Regions from separate parts of the Streptomyces sp. NPDC047130 genome, predicted to be linked through region 1. Evidence: riboswitches for the same ligand, from Rfam matches in the RefSeq annotation. Region 1 holds a riboswitch; the other holds the start of a gene.

The links. Region 1 has a riboswitch for cyclic di-AMP ahead of ABZ836_RS24540 (M23 family metallopeptidase). Riboswitches for the same ligand answer to the same signal wherever they lie in the genome.
Positions count from the first base shown of each region.
Region 2: another riboswitch for cyclic di-AMP. It lies ahead of ABZ836_RS01040 (NlpC/P60 family protein); the one in region 1 lies ahead of ABZ836_RS24540 (M23 family metallopeptidase).

Region 1 is NZ_JBEYUK010000025.1:8,490-16,221, forward strand. It holds gene ABZ836_RS24520 (DNA topoisomerase IV subunit A) at 1-1,155, opposite strand, end outside; gene ABZ836_RS24525 (hypothetical protein) at 1,288-1,734, opposite strand; gene ABZ836_RS24530 (pitrilysin family protein) at 2,000-3,355, shown strand; gene ABZ836_RS24535 (pitrilysin family protein) at 3,352-4,740, shown strand; cyclic di-AMP (ydaO/yuaA leader) riboswitch at 4,948-5,138, shown strand; gene ABZ836_RS24540 (M23 family metallopeptidase) at 5,152-5,895, shown strand; gene ABZ836_RS24545 (GntR family transcriptional regulator) at 6,087-6,794, shown strand; gene ABZ836_RS24550 (HPr family phosphocarrier protein) at 6,950-7,246, opposite strand; gene ABZ836_RS24555 (GNAT family N-acetyltransferase) at 7,431-7,732, shown strand, end outside.
Region 2 is NZ_JBEYUK010000001.1:220,093-227,824, forward strand. It holds gene ABZ836_RS01035 (hypothetical protein) at 295-648, shown strand; gene ABZ836_RS01040 (NlpC/P60 family protein) at 762-1,916, opposite strand; cyclic di-AMP (ydaO/yuaA leader) riboswitch at 1,923-2,080, opposite strand; gene ABZ836_RS01045 (hypothetical protein) at 2,343-3,626, opposite strand; gene guaA (glutamine-hydrolyzing GMP synthase) at 3,904-5,493, opposite strand; gene pcrA (DNA helicase PcrA) at 5,783-7,732, shown strand, end outside.

The sequences.
Region 1 (7,732 bases):
GCGCTTCTTGCCGCGGCGGAACTCGGAGCGGCGCCGGACCACGTCGAAGCGGTGGTCGAGGTAGACCTCGAGGAGTTCCTTGAGGCCCAGGGTGAGCGGCTGGCCGTCCACCAGGGCCACGTTGTTGATGCCGAAGGACTCCTCCATCGGCGTCAGCTTGTACAGCTGCTCCAGCACGGCCTCGGGGACGAAGCCGTTCTTGATCTCGATGACCAGGCGCAGGCCGTGCTCGCGGTCGGTGAGGTCCTTGACGTCGGCGATGCCCTGGACCTTCTTGGAGCCGACCAGGTCCTTGATCTTGGCGATCACCTTCTCGGGCCCGACGGAGAAGGGGAGTTCGGTGACGACCAGGCCCTTGCGGCGGGCGGTGACCTGCTCCACGGCGACCGTGGCGCGGATCTTGAACGTGCCGCGGCCCTTCTCGTAGGCGTCCCGGATGCCGGGGAGCCCGACGATCCGGCCGCCGGTGGGCAGGTCGGGGCCGGGGATGTGCTTCATCAGCGCGTCGAGATCCGCGTTCGGGTGGCGGATCAGGTGGCGGGCGGCGGCGACGACCTCGCCGAGGTTGTGCGGCGGCATGTTGGTCGCCATGCCGACCGCGATGCCGGAGGCGCCGTTGACCAGCAGGTTCGGGAAGGCGGCGGGCAGCGCGACCGGCTCCCGCTCCTGGCCGTCGTAGTTGGGCTGGAAGTCGACCGTGTTCTCGTCGATCGACTCCGTCATCAGGCTGGTCGCGTCGGCCATCCGGCACTCGGTGTACCGCATGGCTGCCGGCGGGTCGTCGTTGCCCAGGGAGCCGAAGTTGCCGTGGCCGTCGACCAGCGGGACCCGCATGGAGAACGGCTGGGCGAGGCGGACCAGGGCGTCGTAGATCGACGTGTCGCCGTGCGGGTGGAGCTTGCCCATGACCTCGCCGACGACGCGGGCGCACTTGACGTAGCCGCGGTCGGGGCGCAGGCCCATCTCGTTCATCTGGTAGACGATGCGCCGGTGCACCGGCTTGAGGCCGTCCCGCGCGTCGGGCAGGGCACGGGAGTAGATGACCGAGTACGCGTACTCGAGGAAGGAGCCCTGCATTTCGTCCACGACGTCGATGTCGAGGATCCGCTCCTCGAAATCGTCGGGCGATGCTGTCTTCGTGCTGCGGCGGGCCATCGCTGCCGGGCTCCTTCACGGTCTTGCGAGCATGAACGGGGGACTGTCGCGCACCATTGTGGCCCTCGCCGCCGACAGCGCGGACCGCGCCCCCCGCCGGTGACCGCGCGGCGAGCGGGGGGCGCGGGTGATTCAGTTCCGGCGCAGGGTGTCGATCATGCCACCCCATTCGGGCCCGTCCCACGCGATGGAGACGGCGGATCCGTCCGACTTGACCTTCAGGGTGCCCTCGGTGCGCCCGGGGTCCGGCTTCGCGCAGTCCAGGGTGATCCGCGGCTTCTCGGTGTTGACGCCCTCCAGGGTGCCGGCGCAGGCCAGCTCGCCGGTGGTGGCGACCTCGGTCCCGGTGATCTCGAGGGTCTTGATGGGGCTGTCGTTGACGGTGCGCCAGGTGCCGTCGATCCCCTTCTCCGCGGGCGCGGGCTGCGAGGACTCCTCGGCCCGCGGGGACTCCTCGGCCCGCGCGGAGGACGCGGCGCTCCCGCCCTTCGCCGCCTCGTCGCCGCCGGAGCCTCCGCATCCGGTGAGCAGCACGGCGCCCGTTACCAGGGCGGCGGTGACGGTCAGGGCCTTGCGCATCGGAACGTCCTTTCCTGTCCCGCGGCGGGGACGTCAGGTCGGTGGGCGCCGACCATCCCAGCACATCCCCGCGCCCGGGAGGGAGCGGGGTCCGGGCCCCGGGGGCGGAGCGCGTCCCCGGATCGGGCGGCAAAGTGCCGTACCGGGAACCGGGCGGTACCCCGCCACGGTTGCATACAGTGACAGGCAGTTCGCGTGCTCAGCGTGCTCAGCGTTCTCAAATGTTCAACGTTCTCAATGTTCAACCGCGATCGAAGGGACGTACATGCCCATGGGTCACACGGCCACAGCCGAGGCAGGCTCAGGAGGCCTCACCGCTACCGAGCACCGCCTCGCCAACGGGCTCCGCGTGGTGCTGTCGGAGGACCACCTGACCCCGGTCGCCGCGGTGTGCCTCTGGTACGACGTCGGCTCCCGGCACGAGGTCCGGGGCCGCACCGGCCTCGCCCACCTCTTCGAGCACCTGATGTTCCAGGGCTCGGCCCAGGTGAAGGGCAACGGGCACTTCGAACTGGTGCAGGGCGCGGGCGGTTCCCTCAACGGCACCACCAGCTTCGAGCGCACCAACTACTTCGAGACCATGCCGGCCCACCAGCTGGAGCTCGCGCTCTGGCTCGAGGCCGACCGGATGGGCTCCCTGCTCACCGCCCTCGACGACGAGTCGATGGAGAACCAGCGCGACGTCGTCAAGAACGAGCGCCGCCAGCGGTACGACAACGTCCCCTACGGCACGGCGTTCGAGAAGATCTTCGCCCTCGCCTACCCGGAGGGCCACCCGTACCACCACACCCCGATCGGCTCGATGGCCGACCTGGACGCCGCCACCCTGGAGGACGCCCGCGCGTTCTTCCGCACCTACTACGCGCCCAACAACGCGGTGCTGTCGGTGGTCGGCGACATCGACCCGGAGCAGACGCTCGCCTGGGTCGAGAAGTACTTCGGTTCCATCGCCTCCCACGACGGCAAGCCGGCCCCCCGGGACGGCGCGCTGCCCGAGGTCATCGGCGAGGAGATCCGCGAGGTCGTCCGCGAGGAGGTCCCGGCCCGCGCCCTGATGGCCGGCTACCGCCTCCCCGAGGACGGCACCCGCGCCTGCGACGCGGCCGACGTGGCCCTGACCATCCTGGGCTACGGCGAGTCCTCCCGCCTCTACAACCGGCTGGTGCGCCGCGACCGCACCGCGGTGACGGCCGGCTTCGGCCTGTTGCGCCTGGCGGGCGCCCCGTCGCTGGGCTGGCTGGACGTCAAGACCTCCGGGGACGTCGAGGTCCCGGTGATCGAGGCCGCCGTGGACGAGGAGCTCGCGCGGCTCGCCGCCGAGGGCCCCACTCCCGCGGAGATGGAGCGCGCCCAGGCGCAGCTGGAGCGCGAGTGGCTGGACCGGCTCGGCACGGTCGCCGGCCGCGCCGACGAACTCTGCCGCTACGCCGTGCTGTTCGGCGACCCGCAGCTCGCCCTGACCGCCGTCCGCCGCGTCCTGGAGGTGACGCCGGAGGAGGTCAAGGAGGTGGCCAAGGCCCGGCTCCGCCCCGACAACCGCGCGGTGCTGGTGTACGAGCCGATCACCCCGGAGGGCGAGGACGAGGCCGCCACCGACGAGAACGAGGAGGAGGCCAAGTGACCGAGCTGGCCACGATGGAGTTCCACCCGATGCCGCAGGCCGGCGAGCCCAAGCCGTGGGCCTTCCCCGCCCCGGGGCGCGGCGCGCTGGACAACGGCATGACGGTCCTGCACTGCCACCGCCCCGGACAGCAGGTCGTGGCGGTCGAGGTGCTGCTGGACGCGCCGCTCGACGCGGAGCCCGCCGGACTGGACGGCGTCGCCACCATCATGGCGCGCGCCTTCGCGGAGGGCACCGACAAGCACTCCGCGGAGGACTTCGCCGCCGAGCTCGAACGGTGCGGCGCCACGCTGGACATGCACGCCGACCACCCCGGCGTGCGGGTCTCGCTGGAGGTGCCGGTCTCCCGGCTGCCCAAGGCCCTCGGGCTGCTCGCCGACGCGCTGCGGGCCCCCGCGTTCGCCGAGGACGAAGTGTCCCGGCTGGTCCGCAACCGGCTCGACGAGATCCCCCACGAGCTGGCCAACCCGGCCCGCCGCGCCGCCAAGGAGCTCTACAAGGAGCTCTTCCCGGCCGGTTCGCGGATGGCGCGCCCCCGTCAGGGCACCGAGGAGACGGTCGGGAAGATCGACGCGGCCGCCGTGCGCGCCTTCTACGAGCGGCACGTCCGCCCCGCCACCTCGACCGCCGTGGTGGTGGGCGACCTCACCGGCGTCGACCTCGACGCCCTGCTGGCCGAGACCCTCGGCGCGTGGACGGGCTCCCCGGCCGACCCGCACCCGGTGCCCGCGGTGACGGCGGACGACACGGGCCGCGTGGTGATCGTGGACCGCCCGGGCTCGGTGCAGACCCAGCTGCTCATCGGCCGTACCGGTCCGGACCGGCACGACCGCGTGTGGCCGGCCCAGGTGCTCGGCGCCTACTGCCTCGGCGGCACGCTCACCTCCCGGCTGGACAAGGTGCTGCGCGAGGAGAAGGGCTACACCTACGGAGTCCGCTCCTTCGCCCAGGTCCTGCGCTCCGCGCCCGACGGCTCGGGCGCGGCCCTGCTGGCCATCAGCGGCTCGGTGGACACCCCCAACACCGGCCCGGCGCTGCAGGACCTGTGGCAGGTGCTGCGCACGCTGGCCGAGGGCGGCCTCACCGACGCCGAACGCGACACCGCGGTGCAGAACCTGGTGGGCGTCGCCCCGCTGAAGTACGAGACGGCCGCCGCGGTGGCCGGCACCCTGGCCGACCAGGTGGAGCAGCACCTGCCGGACGACTTCCAGGCGACGCTCTATCAGCAGCTCGCCGCCACCGGCACCGTGGAGGCCACGGCGGCCGCGGTGAGCGCCTTCCCGGTGGACCGCCTGGTCACGGTCCTCGTCGGCGACGCCGCGCAGATCGCCGGCCCGGTCCGCGACCTGGGCATCGGCGAGGTGACGGTGGTCGGCGCGGAGTAACCGCCCGTACAAGCCGGTTCGGGCCCCGGTGACCCATCCGGTCGCCGGGGCCCGTTTCGTCCCGGACAACATGCGTTGCGTAGGGAAGCGTCCGGTTTGCCCTGTGGGATGCGCTACAAAAGCCTTGATCCGTTTGTGATCCGAATGATCACGCCATTAGCTTCGGTCCGGCTGTCCGCCACACTTGTGCGCCGCGCCCGCGGCGCCGGGCAGTCATCGCCTAATCCCCGTACGGCGCGAGCCAGGGGAGCCGGGGACCCACAAGCGGCATCCCCTGGGGTGAATCGGGTGCCTTCCGCACGGCGCGCGCACAGCGTGCGCACGGTGGGAGAAGCCCGTAGGAGACCTTCCTGCTCCGAACCCGACAGCTAACCCGGCCGGCGAGAGGGAAGGAAAGGACTCAGCCACTTCATGGCGTTCAACTGCGCCTCCGGCAGGCACCGCCGTCCCGGCCGGACCAGCCGTACCACCGCCGGCCTGGCAGGCCTCGCCGCTCTCACCACCACCGGCGTCGTCGGCACCCTGGCCACTCCCGCCTCCGCCGCCGAGACGTCCGTCAACGAGACCACCGGCCTGCTGCCCGTCGTCACCATCGGCGACCGGGTGGCCGACCAGATCGACGAGCAGGCCGAGGCCCAGGAGCGGGCGGCCGCCGAGAAGGCCGCCATCGCGAAGGCCCGCGAGGAGCGCGAGGAGGCCGAGCGCCGCGCCGCCCGCGAGGCCGAGCGCGAGCGCCTGCGCCGCCTCACCATGTTCGTCAGCCCCATCGCCGGCTCCTACGTCTCCACCGGTTACCAGGCCGGCGGCGCCGTCTGGTCCTCCGGCAGCCACACCGGCGTCGACTTCCACGCCGCCGCCGGCACCCCGGTCCGCTCGGTGGGCCGCGGCACCGTGGTCGAGGCCGGCTGGGGCGGCAGCTACGGGTACCAGGTCGTCATCAAGATGCACGACGGCACCTACACCCAGTACGGCCACCTCTCCTCGGTCAGCGTCACCCCCGGCCAGGCCGTGACCCCCGGCGCGCACATCGGCCGCTCCGGCGCCACCGGCAACGTCACCGGGCCGCACCTCCACTTCGAGGCGCGGATGACCGCCGAGTACGGCAGCGACATCGACCCGGTCGCCTACCTCCGGTCCCACGGCGTGAACCTCTGACGCCACCCGCACACGCGAAAGCCCCCGCCCGGTTTCCCGGGCGGGGGCTTTTCGTCGTTCCGGAAGGATTCCGGGCGCACCGGACGCACCGGGCGGGCCACGGCCAAAAATTCCCCGTCCGCGGGGCCTTCCCGTCGGAAATCGCCGTCGATTGCCTTAGAGTCAATTCATTCATCGAGGCGGAGGTCGGCATGCGTATTCCCGCGCATTCGGTATGCACGGCGATCCGGGACGACATCGTCGCAGGCGTCCACGAGCGGGGAAGCCGGCTGACCGAGGAACTGCTCGCCCGGCGCTACGGGGTCTCCCGGGTCCCGGTCCGCGAGGCGCTGCGCACCCTGGAGGCGGAGGGCTTCGTGGTCACCCGGCGCCATGCCGGGGCCTGTGTGGCCGAGCCGACCGAGCAGGAGGCCGCGGACCTGCTGGAGATGCGGCTGCTGCTGGAGCCGCTGGGCGCCGCCCGGGCCGCGCAGCGCCGCACCGAGGCCCACCTGAAAGTCCTCCGTGGCCTGGTCAGGCTGGGGCAGGAGCGGGCGCGGCGGGGCTACGGCGAGGACCTGCGATCCCTGGGGGGCTGGTTCCACGAGACGCTCGCACAGGCCTGCGGCAGCGGCGCCCTGACCTCGTCCCTCACTCAGCTCCGGCACAAGATCGCCTGGATGTACTCGGTGGACCCGCTGCCGGCGCCCACCGAGACCTGGGCCGAGCACGGCGCCATCGTCGACGCCGTGGCCCGCGGGGACGGCGAGCGGGCCCGGCAGACGACCGCCCTGCACACCGAACGCTCGCTCGCCCTGCACCGGCTCCGCATTCCCGGGCAGAACCGCGGAAGCGCGGTGCGCCCGGACGTGGTGAGGACTTCGCAACATGCCGTAAACACGAGCGGCCTCTCCACTTAACACCGAGGCCGTATACAAGGGCGAAGGAATTCGTTACCGCATGCCTATTCCTTCGGTCTTTCTTCGGTCCGAGGTGTTGCCCGGCGCTTTTGCCTGCCCGGAAATGCGGACGGCGCGCACGGCGGAGGGGAAAGCGGCGTTCCAGGCGCAGGTGTTCAGAGCATCGCGTGTCCAGGCCCCCTCGGCGGCGGCTGCGACACCAGGTCCGCGAGACGGCGCAGCACCGCCTCGGCGCCCTCGCCCTCGCAGGACAGCACGATCTCCTCGCCCCCCCGCACCCCCAGGCCCAGCACCTTCAGGATCGACGCGGCGCTCACCGGCCCCGCCCCGGCCCCGTCCGCCCGGGCCACCCGCACCGGCAGCCCCGACTCCTGCGCCGCGCGCACGAAGCGCGCCGCCGGCCGGGCGTGCAGCCCGTCCGGTCCCGCCACCCTCACCCGCCGTTCGGCCATCTCCGGCACCTCGCTCTCCTCCTTCTCGTCGTGAACGTCGCGGTCCTCGCGGTCCTCGCGGTCCTCGTGGCTCCCGTCGTCCCCGCGGCGCCTTGCGGCCCTCCTGGCCGGTGCGTCCCGCCCCCGGCGGACCGGGGCCCACCGGCCCCGCGCCCGAAGCGGCCGCGCGCCGTAGGCTTGCGGCATGCAGAGCCCGTCGGACCGTCACGAGTACCCCGCACACTGGGAAGCCGACGTCGTGCTCCGCGACGGCGGCATCACCCACGTCAGGCCCATCACCGAGGACGACGCGGAACGCCTGGTCAGCTTCTACGAGCAGGTCTCCGACGAGTCGAAGTACCTGCGGTTCTTCTCCCCGTACCCCCGCCTGTCCGCCAAGGACGTGCACCGGTTCACCCACCACGACTACGTCGACCGGGTCGGCCTCGCGGCCACCTTCGGCGGCGAGTTCATCGCCACCGTCCGCTACGACCGGGTCGACGCCAC
Region 2 (7,732 bases), on a different contig from region 1:
CCGCCGCCGGACCTTCGATGGGGTGGCCGACGCCGTCCGGTCGGGACGACAGGCGGGGGAGCCGGTCACCTGGGGGAGGACGCTAATCCGGTAGGTCACCATCCGGTAACGGTTTGTGCGGAGATGACTCCAAAGAGTCACCGGGTGTCCGAGGGAGTGGTGTGGCGTTCCGGTGATGACGGATTGCTGTGCCGTCACGACCGTTTGCGCATGTCCGGGGCGGGTGGGGCGGGAGGGGCGTTACGCGGCGGCCCGCCGCGTGCGGCGCCGCGGGCGGTGGCTAGGCTCCCCGGCATGGACGTACTCCTGCACATCTTCGTCGGCCTTCACATCATCGGTATCGCCGCGCTGCTCGGCGGTTTCTTCCACCAGATGAAGGCCATCGGTCAGGGCACCGCCCGCTTCACCCCGGGCATGCTGCACGGCGCCCTCACCATGCTGGTCACCGGCATCGTCCTGGTGGGCCTCAACGAGGCCCAGGGCGCCTCGGTCAACCACATCAAGATCGGCATCAAGCTGCTGCTGCTGATCGTGATCCTCGGCCTGGTCTACGTGAAGCGCGACGAGGAGCGGGTGTCGAAGGGGCAGTTCGCCCTGGTGGGGGCGCTGACGACGGTCAACGTCTTCATCGCGGTGCTGTGGACGTGACGCCGCGTCCGTGACGCGTACCGCGACGGCCCGCACGCCTGGAGCGTGCGGGCCGTCGCGCGTCCCCGGGGCATGGGGCGGGCCGTCGTGCGGGCCGCCGGGGGCCGGACCGGTCAGGAGGGGCGCACGACGCTGTGGATGGAACCCTCGCCGTCGTAGTAGATCGACTCCTCGCGGACGTTCGTGCCCGGCTTCGGAGCGTGGATCATCATGCCGTCGCCGATGTAGACGCCCACGTGGGTGACGTCGTCGTAGAAGAAGACCAGGTCGCCCGGCTGCGCCTGGGAGACCGGGACGGTGGTGCCGGCGTTCACCTGGTCGTAGGTGGTGCGCGGCAGGTCCACGCCGGCGGCCTTCCAGGCGGCCTGGGTGAGGCCCGAGCAGTCGTAGGAGTCCGGGCCGGTCGCGCCCCACACGTAGGGGAGGCCGATCCGGGCCTCCGCGAACGCGACCGCCTTCCGGCCCTGCGAGGCGGACGCGTCGGTGGAGCCGCCGGATCCGGTGTCGCCGCCGGTGGATCCCTCCTCGGCGGCCTCCTCGGCCGCCGCCTCCTGGCGGGCCTTCTCCTCGGCGGCCTGCTGCCGTGCCAGCTCCTCCGCCTTGCGGCGGGCCTCCTCCTCCTTCTTCCGCTCGATCGCGGCGAGCCGCGCCTTCTCCTCGGCGGTCAGCTCGGCCAGCAGTTCGCGGGCGTCGCTCAGCTTCTTCTGGACGGTCGCCTTGCTGGTGCGGAGCTCCTCCTCGGAGGAGCTCAGGGTCTCCATGCTCTCGGAGGCCTCCTGCCGCTTCTCGGCGGTGGCGGCCTGGCGCTCCACGAACTCGTCGACCGCCTCCTGCTGGCGGGCGGTCAGGCGGTCCATCAGCTGGGCCTGGCCGAAGTAGTCCTCGGGGGCCTCGGCGAGGAGGAAGGTGGCGGTGTCGGGGAGCGCGGTGCCGGAGCGGTACTGGGCGGCGGCGTACGAACCGAGCTTCTCGCGGGCCTCGTTCAGCTCGTCGGTGCGCTCGGCGACCTCGTCGAGCAGCGTGTCGAGCTCCTTGCGCCGGGCCTCGCTCTGCTCCTTGGCGGAGTTGTACTTCTCGGTCGCGGCCTCGGCCTGGCGGTAGAGGGCGTCGACCTTCTCCTGGACCTCTGCGAGGCTGGGGCGGTCGGACGGGGCGGCCTGGGCGGTCTGGCTCAGCAGGGCCACGGAGGTGAGGGCGACGGTCGCCAGGGCGGGGGTGCGTATGCCCGCGAGCAGGCCCGCAGGGCGGGGTTTTCGGTGTGACGCCAAGGCGGCGACTCCTTCCGTCTCCCGCCTACCGGGTTAGCTGTCGGGTTCGGGCGGCGGTTCCGGAAGGGTTGCCCTACGGTCCGGCGGGGCCGGAACGATTCACCCCAGGTGGCGCGTGCGGGTCCCCGGCTCCGGCGCGGGGCCGGACTCGGCGGGGGCCGCACGGACCGGCGAGGTTCGCCGGTCGGGGTCGGACGGCCCGCGCGGCACGTTAGCCAACCCGTGGGGTCCGTGTGAAGGACGGTGTGCGATATGCCCGATACGTTTTCGTGACCTTGGCCCGAGCGTGGCGCTCCGTCACACCCAGGCAGCTCGTGGTAGTCACGCCTCTCCTCGCCACTCCACGCCTCTCCTCGCCACTCCTCGCCACGCCCCGCCCCTCCCGGGCGGTGGCTCCGCAAGGAGGTGCCGTGCGGACGCGGAGGGTCACTCGGTGACGTCGACGACCACCCGGTTGGTCTCGAGACCGGCCGCGGTGACGACCTGGACCTCGACGCGGCCGGGCTCGACATCGGCGGGCACCGGCACCGTCAGCACCGTGTCGGACGGGTTGCTGAAACCGCCCGCCACCGGCACCAGCGGAACGTGGACGTTGACCGCTCCTATCCGGACGACCATCCGCGACAGCCGGTCCGCGCCCTGCGCCCCCGGCGGCACGAAGCCCGCCCCGCGGATCTCGATGTCGTCGCCGGTGCGGATCGGCCCGTCGAGGTCTCCCGCCTCCCGGGCCCGCACCACGGAGAGCACGACCGGACGGCCGCCCTCCGCGTACTTGCCGGCCAGGTAGGTCGCCGCCGAGATCAGCACCACCACGGCCAGCCCCCACGGCAGGTCGGGCAGCTGCTCCGGTTTGCGGGCCAGCCGGACCAGGCCGAAGACCAGCGCCACCGCGGAGATCACGACGTACTGGATGTCGGCGAAGCTGCCGCGCCCGGAGTCGTCGGTCAGCAGGTCCGCCGCGCGGGGCCGGTGCGCGCGCACCTTCTGCAGCCGCTGCCCCTGCACCCGCAGGCTCACCACCCGGCGGACCAGCACCGCGATGGCGCACACCACGGCCAGCACCGTCACCACGCCCGCCCCGCGCGCCAGGTCGAGGCCCGCGATCAGCGCGTCACGCTCCCGGTGCCCGGAGGCGGCGGCCAGCTGGCCGGCCAGGGTGAGCACGGCGAAGGCGGTGAACAGCACCCACGCGACGGCCACCGCGCGCGAGGTGGAGAGGCGGTTGTCCTCGCCGATCACCGGCGCGAGCACGCCGCCGCGCGCTCGGTGGTACCAGGAGGCGGCGGACAGCGCGGCGGCCGTCACCAGGGCCGCGAGCAGCCCCGCCGTGCGGGCCGGCGTCCACCCGGCCCCGATCGCGGTGAGCGCCTGCACCAGCAGGAGCAGCAGCACCGCTCCCCACACGGCGTAGAGCGTGACCCGCCACAGCCGCGCCAGCCAGGCCTGGCCCTCGGCCCGGCTGCGCTCGGCGACTTCCGCGGCGGACTGGGTGAGCTCGTCGGAGACCCACTGCCGCGAGGCGGAGGCCGAGTGGGCGACCGCGGCGGGCAGTCCCTTCCCGGCGGCGTACTCGTCCCGCTGGTGGAGGAAGGCCGCCACGGCCTTCCGGTGTCCCGCCCGGGCGCCGTGCGGACAGTCCCCGCACGTGCAGCCGCCCCCATGGGTGTCCTTCGCCGCGTCGGCGCCCTGCCGCGCCTCCTGCACCGCCACGCCGTGTCCGCCTTCCGCAACGATCGTCACAGCGGCAACTCGCCTGCCGCGTAGGGGAATTGTGCCGTACCGCCCACCCCGTCCGGTCCACGGGGCCCGCTGCGCCGCGGGGTCCACCGGGAGCGGGGGGCGCGTCTCGGCCTCTCCCTTCACAACCGTTCCGGCGCCCTGCGGGTCTCGGTCGCGGCCCAACATTTTCGGCCCGTTTCCCGGCGACGGCGAAGGGCGCCGTCCGGAAGACCGGACGGCGCCCTTCGTCACGCGGTGGTGGGAGAGGTCACTCCCACTCGATGGTGCCCGGCGGCTTGGAGGTGACGTCCAGCACGACGCGGTTGACGTCCCGCACCTCGTTGGTGATGCGGGTGGAGATCCGCTCCAGCACCTCGTACGGCAGGCGCGACCAGTCGGCCGTCATGGCGTCCTCGGACGAGACCGGGCGCAGCACGATCGGGTGGCCGTAGGTGCGGCCGTCGCCCTGGACGCCCACGCTGCGGACGTCCGCGAGCAGGACCACCGGGCACTGCCAGATCTTGCTGTCCTGGCCGGCCGCGGTGAGCTCCTCGCGGGCGATGGCGTCGGCCTCGCGCAGCAGGTCCAGGCGCTCCTTGGTGACCTCGCCGACGATGCGGATGCCGAGGCCGGGGCCCGGGAAGGGCTGGCGCTGGACGATCTCCTCCGGCAGGCCGAGTTCCTGGCCGACCATCCGGACCTCGTCCTTGAACAGCTGGCGCAGCGGCTCGATCAGCTTGAACTCGAGGTCCTCCGGCAGGCCGCCCACGTTGTGGTGGGACTTGATGTTGGCCGTGCCGGTGCCGCCGCCGGACTCGACGACGTCCGGGTACAGGGTGCCCTGGACGAGGAACTCGACGGGCTGGTCGCCCGGCGCCTCGGCGACGATCTCGGCCTGCGCCTGCTCGAAGACGCGGATGAACTCCCGGCCGATGATCTTGCGCTTCTCCTCCGGGTCGCTGACGCCAGCGAGCGCGGTCAGGAACCGCTCCTCGGCGTCGACGACCTTGAGCTCCACGCCGGTGGCGGCCACGAAGTCCTTCTCGACCTGCTCGGTCTCGCCCTTGCGCATCAGGCCGTGGTCGACGTAGACGCAGGTCAGCTGGTTGCCGATGGCCTTCTGGACGAGCGCCGCGGCGACCGCGGAGTCGACGCCGCCGGACAGGCCGCAGATGGCGCGCTTGGTGCCGACCATCTCGCGGATCGCGGCGACCTGCTCGTCGATGACGTTGCCGGTGGTCCAGGTCGGGCTGATGCCCGCGCCCCGGTACAGGAAGTGCTCGAGGATCTGCTGGCCGAACGTGGAGTGCATCACCTCGGGGTGGTACTGCACGCCGTACAGCTTCTTGGCGTCGTTCTCGAAGGCGGCGACCGGCACGACGTCGGTGGAGGCCGTGACCTCGAAGCCCTCGGGGGCGGCGGAGCAGGCGTCGCCGTGCGACATCCACACCGGCTGCTCGTCCGGGGTGCCCTCGAAGAGGGTGGAGCCCGACCGGCTCACGTGGAGCTGGGTGCGGCCGTACTCACGGGCGCCCGTGTTGTCGACCTGACCGCCCAGGGTCTGCGCCATCAGCTGGAAGCCGTAGCACATGCCGAAGACGGGGACGCCGGCCTCGAAGAGGGCGCGGTCCAGGGTCGGCGCGCCCGGCTCGTACACGGACGAGGGGCCGCCGGAGAGGATGATCGCCGCCGGGTTCTTGGCGAGGATCTCCTCGACCGGCATGGTGCTCGGCACGATCTCGCTGTAGACCCGGGCCTCGCGGACGCGGCGGGCGATGAGCTGGGCGTACTGCGCACCGAAGTCGACGACCAGGACGGTGTCGGGGGCGGCGGACGCAGCGGTGGGCGCTGATGACACGGGGGGCCTTCCGGCGTCAGGGTGTGGGTCTGTCCGCCCAATTCTACCGGTGTGCGGAGAACGCCGTGCCCGCCGGCGGGCCGCCCCGGGCCCTCGCGGCAGGCCCCGGGGCGGGACCTTCGTCACACCGGGACGGGCCGGTGGTGCGACACCCGGACGCGCAGGGGCGTCGCACCCGGACACACCGGGGCGCGACATCGGGACGCGCCGGGGCGCCCGTGCAACGGTTCGGGGGCGGTTTCGTCCACCGGCCACGGGTGTCGGTCCGGGCACCTAGACTCGGAGGGCGATGAGCAGCCTCTTTGACGAAAGCTACCTGGCGAGCCTCCAGGCCCCTCCGGCCCACGACGAGGCCCCGCCGCCGCCCGACGAGGAGCACGGCGAATACCCTCCGGAGCCGATCCCGGACGACCTGTTCGCGGGCCGCTTCGACGTGCCGCCCGCCCGGGACGCCTACTACCGGGACGGCGCCCCGCGCCCCGCGCTGAGCGGCGCCGCCCTGCTGGACGGGCTGAACGAGAACCAGCGCGCCGCCGTGCGGCACGCCGGGTCCCCGCTGCTCATCGTGGCCGGAGCCGGCTCCGGCAAGACCCGGGTGCTGACCCACCGCATCGCCTACCTGCTCGCCGAGCGCGGCGTCCACCCCGGCCAGATCCTCGCCATCACCTTCACCAACAAGGCGGCCGGGGAGATGAAGGAGCGCGTCGAGCAGCTGGTGGGCCCGCGCGCCTCCGCGATGTGGGTGATGACGTTCCACAGCGCCTGCGTGCGCATCCTGCGCCGGGAGAGCAAGCGCCTCGGCTTCACCTCGTCCTTCTCGATCTACGACGCCGCCGACAGCAAGCGCCTGATGGCGCTGGTCTGCCGCGACCTGGACCTGGACCCGAAGCGGTTCCCGCCCAAGTCGTTCAGCGCGAAGATCTCCAACCTGAAGAACGAGCTGATCGACGAGGAGGACTTCGCCGCCCAGGCGACCGACGGGTTCGAGAAGACCCTTGCCCAGGCCTACGCGATGTACCAGTCCCGCCTCCGCGAGGCGAACGCCCTGGACTTCGACGACCTGATCATGACGACGGTCAACCTGTTCCGCGCCTTCCCGGACGTGGCGGAGAGCTACCGACGCCGCTTCCGGCACGTCATGGTCGACGAGTACCAGGACACCAACCACGCCCAGTACGCGCTGGTCCGTGAGCTGGTGGGCGGGGCATCGGAGACGCACGACGAGGACGTGCCGCCCGCCCCGGAGGACGTGCCGCCGGCCGAGCTGTGCGTGGTGGGCGACGCCGACCAGTCGATCTACGCGTTCCGCGGGGCGACCATCCGCAACATCCTCGACTTCGAGGAGGACTACCCGAACGCCACGACGATCCTGCTGGAGCAGAACTACCGCTCCACGCAGACCATCCTGAGCGCCGCCAACGCGGTCATCGAGCGCAACGAGTCCCGCAGGCCCAAGAACCTGTGGACCAACGCCGGCGCGGGCGCCAGGATCACCGGCTACGTCGCGCCGTCCGAGCACGACGAGGCGCAGTTCGTCGCCGACGAGATAGACCGCCTCACCGACGCCGGCGACGCCAAGCCGGGCGACGTCGCGGTGTTCTACCGGACCAACGCGCAGTCCCGTGTCTTCGAAGAGGTCTTCATCCGGGTCGGGCTGCCCTACAAGGTCGTCGGCGGCGTGCGCTTCTACGAGCGCAAGGAGGTCCGGGACGTCCTCTCCTACCTGCGCGTGCTGGCCAACCCGGAGGACGCGGTGCCGCTGCGCCGCATCCTCAACGTGCCCAAGCGGGGCATCGGCGACCGGGCCGAGGCGATGATCGAGGCGCTGGCGCGGCGGGAGCGGATCAGCTTCCCGCAGGCGCTGGTCCGCGTCGACGAGGCGTACGGCATGGCGGCCCGCTCGACGAACGCGGTCAAGCGGTTCAACACGCTGATGGAGGACCTGCGCACGGTGGTGGAGTCCGGCGCCGGCCCGGCGACGGTCCTGGAGGCCGTGCTGGAGCGGACCGGCTACCTCGCCGAGCTGCAGGCGTCCACCGACCCGCAGGACGAGACGCGGATCGAGAACCTCCAGGAGCTCGCCGCGGTCGCCCTCGAGTTCGAGCAGGAGACCGCGGAGGCCGAGGGCGGATCCACGCTCGCCGACTTCCTGGAGCGGGTCGCGCTGGTCGCCGACTCCGACCAGATCCCGGACGAGGAGGACGGCGACGGCGTCATCACGCTGATGACGCTGCACACC